2 regions of the Mesorhizobium sp. CO1-1-7 genome follow, and region 1 is predicted to be linked to the other one. Evidence: predicted binding sites of a transcription regulator. Region 1 holds the regulator's gene; the other holds the start of a gene.
What was found. Region 1 encodes PhoB, which activates phosphate uptake and scavenging genes when phosphate is short. Its sites were predicted from a motif close to TGTCATNNANCTGTCAT; they were not measured.

Region 1 (4,586 bases):
TACACCCGCATCGGCATCATGGGCGGCGTCATGCTTGCGCTCGGCCGTGCACTCGGTGAAACCATGGCGGTCACCTTCGTCATCGGCAACGCCCACCGGATCAGCGCCTCGCTGTTCGCGCCGGCAACGACGATCTCGGCAACCATCGCCAACGAATTCACCGAAGCCGTCGGCGATCTCTACACCTCCTCGTTGGTGGCGCTCGGTCTGATCCTGTTCGTCATCACCTTCCTCATCCTTGCCATCGCCCGCTACATGCTGATGCGCATCGATGCCCGTACCGGAGTCTGACCGATGTCGACAGCCGCATCGCTTCACCAGAGCCGCAAGCGCAAGAACGGTGTGATGATGACGCTCTGCGTCATCGCCGCCGGCATCGGCCTTGCCTGGCTGGCACTGATCCTCGGCGCGCTGCTCTATAAGGGCCTGTCGGGCGTTTCGCTCTCAGTGTTCACGGAAATGACCCCGCCGCCCGGTGATGCCGGTGGCCTGCTCAACGCCATCTACGGCAGCATCGTGATGACCATTATCGGCATCGTCGTCGGCACGCCGATCGGCGTGCTGGCCGGCACCTACATGGCCGAATATGGCCGCTTTTCGAAGCTCACCACCGTGGTGCGCTTTATCAACGACATCCTGCTGTCGGCGCCCTCAATCATCATCGGCCTGTTCGTCTACGAATTGATGGTGCGGCCGATGGGGCATTTCTCGGCCATCGCCGGTGCCGTGGCACTGGCCATCCTGGTCATTCCCGTCGTGGTGCGTACCACCGAGGACATGCTCAACCTTGTGCCGAACGCTTTGCGCGAGGCCGGCACGGCGATTGGCGCGCCGCGCTGGGTGGTGATTCGTTCGGTGGCCTACCGCGCGGCGATGTCCGGCATCGTCACCGGCATATTGCTGGCCATTGCCCGCATTTCCGGCGAGACGGCGCCGCTACTCTTCACAGCGCTCAACAACCAGTTCTGGTCGAGCAATCTCAATGCGCCGATGGCCAGCCTGCCGGTGACCATCTTCCAGTTCGCTCTCAGCCCTTACGAGGAGTGGCAGCAACTGGCGTGGACCGGCGCACTCATAATCACATTGACGGTTCTCGCGCTCAGCATCTTTGCGCGCAGCCTGACCGGACGCAGAGAGGACAAATGAGCCAGATGTTGTCTCCAGACATGACGATTGCGACAGAGGCAGCCGCCAAGGCGAAGATCGAGGTCAAGAACCTCAATTTCTACTACGGCCAGTCGAAGGCGCTGAAAGACATCACCTTGTCGCTGCCCGAGCGCAGCGTGACGGCCTTCATCGGACCGTCGGGTTGCGGAAAGTCGACGCTGCTGCGCGTCTTCAACCGCATCTACGAGCTCTACCCCAAGCAGACCGCCGAGGGTCAGGTGCTGCTCGACGGCCAGAACGTTCTCGACCGCTCGCAGGACCTCAACCTGTTGCGCACCAAGATCGGCATGGTGTTCCAGAAGCCGACGCCGTTCCCGATGTCGATCTATGAGAATATCGCGTTCGGCGTCCGGCTCTATGAGAAGATCGGCAAGGCCGAGATGGACGGCCGTGTCGAGCAGGCGTTGAAACGCGCCGCGCTGTGGAACGAGGTCAAGGACAAGCTCAATGCCAGCGGCCTCAGCCTGTCGGGCGGCCAGCAGCAGCGGCTTTGCATCGCCCGCACCGTGGCGGTCAAGCCGGAGGTCATCCTGCTCGACGAACCGGCCTCGGCGCTCGACCCATTGTCGACCGCCAAGATCGAGGAATTGATCGACGAGTTGCAGGCCGACTACACGATCGTCATCGTCACCCACAACATGCAGCAGGCCGCGCGCGTGTCGAAGCAGACGGCTTTCATGTATCTGGGCGAGCTGGTCGAATTCGACAAAACCGAGAAAATCTTCACGTCGCCTCGCGAGAAGCGCACGCAGGACTACATCACCGGCCGCTTCGGCTGATCTCACGCATACGAGGACCAGGATCATGGCCGAACACACAGTCGCAGCCTTCGACGAGGATCTCGGACAGATCAGCAGGCTGATCAGCGACATGGGCGATCTCGCCGGCACGATGGTCGGCGGCGCCACCAAGGCGCTGCTGAATTCCGACAACGCGCTGGCACAGCGCGTGGTCTCCGACGACGCCATCATGGACGCGCGCCAGCGCGAACTCGATGATCGCGCCATCACCCTGATCGCCAAGCGCCAGCCGATGGCCGACGATCTGCGTCATGTCGTCGGCTCGATCCGCATGGCGGGCGATCTCGAACGCATCGGCGACCTTGCCAAGAACATCGCCAAGCGCGTCGGCTCGGTCGGCCTCACCGCCACGCCGCGCGACCTGTCGCATTCCATCGACTCCATGGCGCAGCTGGTGCTGATCCAGGTGCAGGGCGTCGTCGAGGAATATGCGGCCGGCGATGCCGCCGCCCTCGCCAAGCTCAGGAATGACGACGAACGCATCGACGTCAAATACACTTCGGTCTTCCGCGAACTCCTGACCTACATGATGGAGGATCCCCGCAACATCACGGCTTGCACGCATCTTTTGTTCTCCGCCAAGAATCTCGAACGCATCGGCGACCATGTGACCAACATCGCCGAGAATGCGTATTATGTGCTGACCGGCACGCAACTGCCCGCCAACCGTCCGAAGCAGGACGAGACGGCGATGTCGGTGCCGGCGGCTTGACGGCAGGGATGATCGATCGATGATCGCGCCACGCATCATGGTGGTGGAGGACGAGGAGCCGCTGGGCGTGCTCCTCCGCTACAACCTGGAGTCCGAGGGTTACCAGGTCGAGGTGGTGACACGCGGCGACGAAGCCGAGATACGCCTCCAGGAAAACGTGCCCGACCTCCTGGTGCTCGACTGGATGGTGCCGGCGGTTTCCGGCATCGAACTCTGTCGGCGCCTGCGCATGCGGCCCGAGACGGAGCGATTGCCGATCATCATGCTGACGGCGCGCGGCGAGGAGAGCGACCGCGTGCGCGGCCTCTCGACCGGCGCCGACGACTATCTGGTCAAGCCGTTCTCGACGCCGGAATTCATGGCCCGGGTCAAGGCGCTGCTGCGCCGCGCCAAGCCGGAAGTGCTGTCCAGCGTGCTCAAGGTCGGTGACATCGTGCTCGACCGCGAATCGCACCGGGTCTATCGCAAGAAGAGCGAGATCCGGCTCGGACCGACCGAGTTCCGGCTGCTCGAATTCATGATGCGCCATCCCGGCCGCGTGTTCTCGCGCAGCCAGTTGCTCGACAATGTCTGGGGCGAGACGATCTACATCGACGAGCGCACCGTGGATGTGCATGTCGGCCGCCTGCGCAAGGCGGTCAACAATGGCCGCATGCCCGATGTGATACGCACCATCCGTGGCGCGGGCTACGCAATCCGCGAGGATTGAGATCAGGCCACGTTCTTGCCGGATCTCACCTGCACGCCCGGCGCGAAGATCTCCTGGTCGACGAAGGTGAGCGCGCGCATGGCGCAGCCCTCGCGGATCAGCGGCAATTCGTTCGGCTCTGTATCGAAGGAAATCGACGTCGAATGCTGGCCGCCGGCGGTCTGGGCGATGGCCTCACGCAAGGCCGGCTCGATCAGATCGAAGGCGGCGGCGCTGACGCCGACCATCGCAACCGGCGCCGGATCGATCAGCGCGAACAAGCTGCCAAGGCCATAGCCCAGCGCCTCGCCGGCCTTGCGATAGGCCTCGCGCTCCGGTCCGTCTCTTTCGCGCGCCGTGGCCGCCAATGCGCGCATGTCGGCGTCGCTGACGTCGACCGGTTTGGCGTCCTCACCCATCTGTCCTGCATTACGCCAGATGGCATAGTTGCCGGCATAGGCCTCGACGCAGCCGCGCCGCCCGCAGCGGCAGAGCGCGCCGCCGGGGCGATGGATCATGTGGCCGAACTCGCCGCCTGAGGAATGGGTGCCGGTGAACAGCTCGCCCTTCAGCACTAGGCCCATGCCGATGCCGTGCGAGAGCAGGATGGCGATGAAGTCGTCGCGGTAGCGCTCGGGGTCGCGCCAGCGCAGCGCCACAGCCATCATGTTGCAGTCGTTCTCCATGGTGGCGGGGATGCCGAATTCGGCTTCGAGTATATCGGCGAAGGCAATGTCCGTCTGCGGCGTGATCGGCGACCACAGCATGGCGCGCGCCTCGGTGTCGGTGATGCCCTGGATCGCCAGCGCGATGCGGGCAATGCTGGCGACATCGAGGTCGGGATCCTCGAGGCGGCGCCGGACGATGGCCACGCATTCGCCGATCAGCGCCTCGCGCGACATGGTCAGCGTGTCCAGCCGGCGCTGCTCCTCCGATATCACCTGGCCGGCGTAGTCGATGACGGCGACGGAGAGGAAATTCAGCGACAGCACCACGGTCATGACCGCCGCGGCCTCGGGGTTGAGACAAAGGCCCACCTGCGGCCGGCCGCGTTTCAGTGAGCCGGCCTCGTTCGGCTTGCCTTCGCTCAGGATACCTTCGCCGATCAGGTCGGCTGATATCGCCGATATGGTCGAGTGGCTCAGGGCGGTGGTGGCGGCGATCTCAGTGCGCGAGGGCTGGCCACCCCGGCGCACGGCTCCAATCACCATTGCGCGGT
Region 2 (4,586 bases), on a different contig from region 1:
GCGCGCCGCGATGAAGGAAAAGGGCACGGCGAAGACAAAGCCGATGAAGGTCGAGACCAGCGCCACGTTCACGGTGGTCAGCATCAGCTCGAAATATTCTGGGATGTAGAAACCGTCCCAGACGTAGACGCGGCCGAGCGGGAAGTTGAATTCCTGGGTCCCGGTATCATGCGGCGAGGCAATGTCGAACAGCGCCCGCCAGACGTCGTTCCAGTCCTTGGGGACCAGCCAGCTCAGGAAATCCAGAATATGCGGCAGCCGGTCGAAGAAGTGCCCGGCGTTGGCTTCATCGGCGAACCACATGCTGGAAAGCATCGCGGCAAGCAGCAGGCCGACGCCCAGCACGGTATAGAACCGTCGCAGCGACGTCTGGCGTCGCCAGGCATCGGCCATCTCGTGGGTGGCGCCGGAGGGGGCTGTCACGGAAAGGGTCATGATCGGAGATGCAAAAAGGGCGGTACTTGATGAGGTACCGCCCTGTTGCAATTTCGCCGTTAGCCGCCGATGGCTGCCTTACGGGCTTCGACGATGACGCTGTAGAAGTCCGGCTTCACCGGAACGTAGCCGGTGAAATCGCCGCCTTCGACGCCTTCGAAGCAAGCCTTGTCCTTCTTGGGCAGGTCGGTGAAGAAGGCCGCCAGCTTGGCGGTCATGTCATCGCCGATCGCGGTGCGCACGACAAGCGGGCCGTTCGGGATCAGGCCCGAGCGCCAGACTTCGACGAAGTCGTTAGGGTCGACGGCGCCCTTGGCGACTTCCTTGTGGAAGGTGCCGGAGGTGTAGCCGTTCTTGAAGTCGCCGATGCCCGAGGAATCGTCGACCGCGACATCTACCTTACCGTCACGCACGGCCAGAACGTTGTTTTCGTGGCCGCCATTGAACTGGGTCGAAGCGAAGTAGGTCTCGTTCGAGGCGCCGGTGGTCTTCGGAATCTGGGTCAGCGGGATCAGATAGCCGGAGGTCGAATCCGGATCGGCATAGCCGAGCTTCTTGCCCTTGGCTGACTTGATGTCCGTGATCCCCGACGTCTTCAGCGCCAGGCCGATCGAATAGTAGCCGGTGGAGCCGTCCGTCTGCTTGGTGGTGAGGATCGGGGTAACCGCCTTCGGATCCTTGAGATAGACGCTGGCGTAGCCGGAAGCGCCGAGTTCGGCGAAGTCGAGCGTGCCGCCGAGCAGGCCCTGGATGACGCCGTCATAGTCGGCGGCCGGGAACAGCGAAACCTTCTCGAAGCCGAATTCGGCCTTCAGGTGATCGGCCAGGCACTGGTAGTTGCGCAGCCGGTCGGTTTCGTTTTCACCGCCGAGAATGCCGACGCGAAATTCCTTCATGTCGGCGGCGTGGGCCATGCTGGTGGCCATGGCGAGCACCGAAACGGCACCGAAAACCATCTTCCTGAACATTGATATCTCTCCTGTAAGTTCCGGCCCCGCGCCGGCAGCGTTCTTGATCTTGACAAGTGCCCTTGACGCGGGCGGACGATCCAGGCTGCTCGCTATTGGCCCTTACTGGGCTCAGTATCCCGGGAATGCGGGCTCGAGCGGTCCGGCGGATGCGGCGATCTTCTGCTTGAAGGCAACACTGGTGGAGGTGATGACCTCCGATATCTCGCCGCCATTGCTGTCGGCGCCATAGACAAGACGCACGGCTTGGCGGTCGAGCTCTTCGGGCGGCCCGTCGAAGACGACCTTGCCGGCGGCCATGCCGATGATGCGGTTGCAATAGGTGCGGGCGGTATCGAGCGTATGCAGATTGGTGACAACGGTGATGCCTTCGCGCAGATTGATGTCCTGCAGAGAATCCATCACCACCTTGGCGTTGAGCGGGTCGAGCGAGGCGATCGGCTCGTCGGCGAGGATCACCCTGGGCTGCTGCATCATGGCGCGGGCGATGGCGACGCGCTGCTGCTGGCCGCCCGACAGCGTGCCGGCGGGCTGAAGTGCGGTGCGGGCGATGTCGAGCCGCTCGAGCGCGGCGACCGCCTCGGCGCACTCGGCGCGCGAAAACATGCCGAGAAGATTGGACAGGGTCGAACGGTGGTTCAGTTTGCCGAGCAGCACGTTGGTCAGCACGTCGAGGCGCGGCACCAGGTTGAACTGCTGGAAGATCATGGCGCAGTCGCGCTGCCAGCGGCGCAGCGGCGACCCGCGCAGCCTGGAAACCTCTGCGCCGTCAAAAAAAATCGACCCCTGGCTGGGGTCGACAAGACGGTTGATCATGCGAAGAAGAGTGGACTTGCCTGCACCCGAACGACCGATGACGCCGACCATCTGCCCTTGCGGGATCGAGATGTTGACGTCGCTAACTGCGGTGTTCTTGCCAAATCGTCGGCTGACGCCGCGGATTTCGAGCGTGGCAGAGTTTGCTGACATGGGCTGGTTCCAGTCCGGTCCATATTGATCGTCAGGCACTCGCCTAACGCAACCACATGAACCTGCCGTGTCGCGATGATGTCAGTTTTGTTACGCTCCACAGGCGCGGCGACTGGCGCCTTGCGGGCGATCAGCCGAGCAGCAGCAATTCCTCGAAATGCTTCATGTCGCGGAACGCGCAGAAGGCGGGAGCCTTGATCTCGATCACCGGCGCCTGGCGCGCGAAAAGCGCCAGGCAACCGTCAAACAGCGCCTGCCACGCGGCGGCCCTATCATCATCAAAGCGCTGGATCTGATAGGCGAAGGTGATGTGGAAGACGTAGGTGTCGTGATCGGGATGCCGGTAGCCAAACGGCACCGCGAGCGCATCGCGCCATGCACGCATGATGCGCGCATCCTCGTCGGTCGCGCCGGCAACGGTGAGGCCGGTCGGCAGGATCTCGACAACCTTGATGTTGAAAGGACCGAAGCCCTGGAACTCCTTCAGGCGCTCCAGATAGAGGCGGGTCATGGCGTCGATGCTGGTGTCGAGCGGCACGTCCGGCGGCCAGAAGGGCAGGCGACGGCGATATTCGATTATGCCCTGGAAAAGGGTCATGTGCAGGCTGGAAACGGGCGTGAAGGCGAGGAGGTCGGCATCAGGCATTGCCAGCATCTTCTCGCGGACAGCCAACACCACCGCTTCCGAAGGCGAGCCGCTGACCAGATGGCTGACGACGGTGTTGCCCGGCTCGAGGAGGAAGTTGCCTGACGAGTCGTAGCGCGTGCCGAGATGCGCCGGCAACGCCGGATTGGAGCCGGCAAAGAATCCGGCGAGCGAGGGTCTGAGGGTGTCGAGCATGGCGATCTCCTTGAAGGAGATCGCGTCCTGTCCGAGTCCTGTGTCAAGGATATGAACAAGCCGGCGATATGACGATGATGCGAGGGCTATGCCTCTTTGCCCGATGCACGTTCTTCGTATTTCTCCAAAAACGCTTCGGCCGTCAGCTCCCGAAAATCATCGAGCGCGGCGCGCAGCCTTGCGTGATCCCAATCCCACCAGGCAAGCGTTTGGTAGCGCTCGGCGGTGCGGCGGTCGAAGCGCTCGCGGATCGGTTTTGCCGGTACGCCGGCGACGATCGTGTAGGGCGCGACGTCCTTCGAGACGACCGCGCCGGCGCCAACGGCGGCGCCGTCGCCGACGGTGACGCCGGGCAGGACGGTCGAGCCGTGGCCGAGCCAGGTGTCGTGGCCGATGCTGACGCGCTTGGCGCGGCGCTCGGCGAAGAATTCGCTCTCATGCTCGGCATCGTCCCAATAGTCGGAGGCGCGGTAGGTGAAGTGGTGCAGCGTCGGCCGCCAGGTCGGGTGGTTGGTGGCATTGAGGCGGACGCTGGCGGCGATGTTGGCAAACTTGCCGATCGTCGCGCACCAGATCGCGCAGTCCTGCATCATGTAGGAATAGTCGCCGAGCTCGCTTTCCGAAACCCGGCTGCGGTCGGCGATCTCGGTCCAGCGGCCGAGTGTCGAGTTGTGGACCTCCGCCGTCGGGTGAACCAGCGGCGTCTCCGATAGCTTCCTGGTCATGCGGCGATTTTTCCCGGAGCGAAGGCGGTGACGTCGATGATGCGGTCGGCCACCGCCTCGCGCACATCGTGATCGTGGAAGATGCCGAGCAGGGCGACGCCCGCCGCCTTCTTGGCGGCGATGAGTTCGATCACCACGTCGCGGTTCGTCGCATCGAGCGATGCGGTCGGCTCGTCGAGCAGCAGGATGGGGTGCTCAGTGATGAAGCCGCGCGCGATGTTGACACGCTGCTGCTCGCCGCCCGAGAAGGTTGCCGGTGGCAGCATCCAGAGTTTTTCCGGCAGGTTGAGCTGGGCCAGCAACGCGCGTGCCTTGGCTCGGGCTGCCTCGCGCTCCTCGCCGCGTTCAACCAGTGGCTCGGCGACGACGTCGAGAGCCGAGACGCGCGGCACGGTGCGCAGGAACTGGCTGACATAGCCGATCGTTTGCCGGCGTACGGCAAGCACGGTGCGCGGGCTGGCATGGGCGAGGTCGATCAGTCCGTCCTCGTGCCTGACGATGATTTGGCCTTCGTCGACGGCGTAGTTGCCGTAGAGCATCTTCAGGATCGAGCTCTTGCCGGCGCCGGACGGACCACCGAGCACGGTGCATTCGCCCGCCTTGATCGAGAACGAGACACCCGCGACGACAGGGAGTTTGATGCCGTCG

Region 2: the regulator PhoB is predicted to act here: its motif matches at 2,451-2,467, upstream of phnC (phosphonate ABC transporter ATP-binding protein).

The regions. Positions count from the first base shown of each region.
Region 1 covers NZ_JAIUHA010000008.1:251,100-255,685, reverse strand. Annotated here, with positions in the region: gene pstC (phosphate ABC transporter permease subunit PstC) at 1-291, shown strand, start outside; gene pstA (phosphate ABC transporter permease PstA) at 295-1,146, shown strand; gene pstB (phosphate ABC transporter ATP-binding protein PstB) at 1,143-1,946, shown strand; gene phoU (phosphate signaling complex protein PhoU) at 1,972-2,679, shown strand; gene phoB (phosphate regulon transcriptional regulator PhoB) at 2,699-3,388, shown strand; gene LB516_RS19455 (ROK family protein) at 3,391-4,586, opposite strand, start outside.
Region 2 covers NZ_JAIUHA010000010.1:291,646-296,231, reverse strand. Annotated here, with positions in the region: gene phnE (phosphonate ABC transporter, permease protein PhnE) at 1-435, opposite strand, end outside; gene phnD (phosphonate ABC transporter substrate-binding protein) at 495-1,403, opposite strand; gene phnC (phosphonate ABC transporter ATP-binding protein) at 1,515-2,372, opposite strand; gene LB516_RS23040 (DUF1868 domain-containing protein) at 2,503-3,213, opposite strand; gene LB516_RS23035 (DapH/DapD/GlmU-related protein) at 3,300-3,938, opposite strand; gene phnL (phosphonate C-P lyase system protein PhnL) at 3,935-4,586, opposite strand, start outside.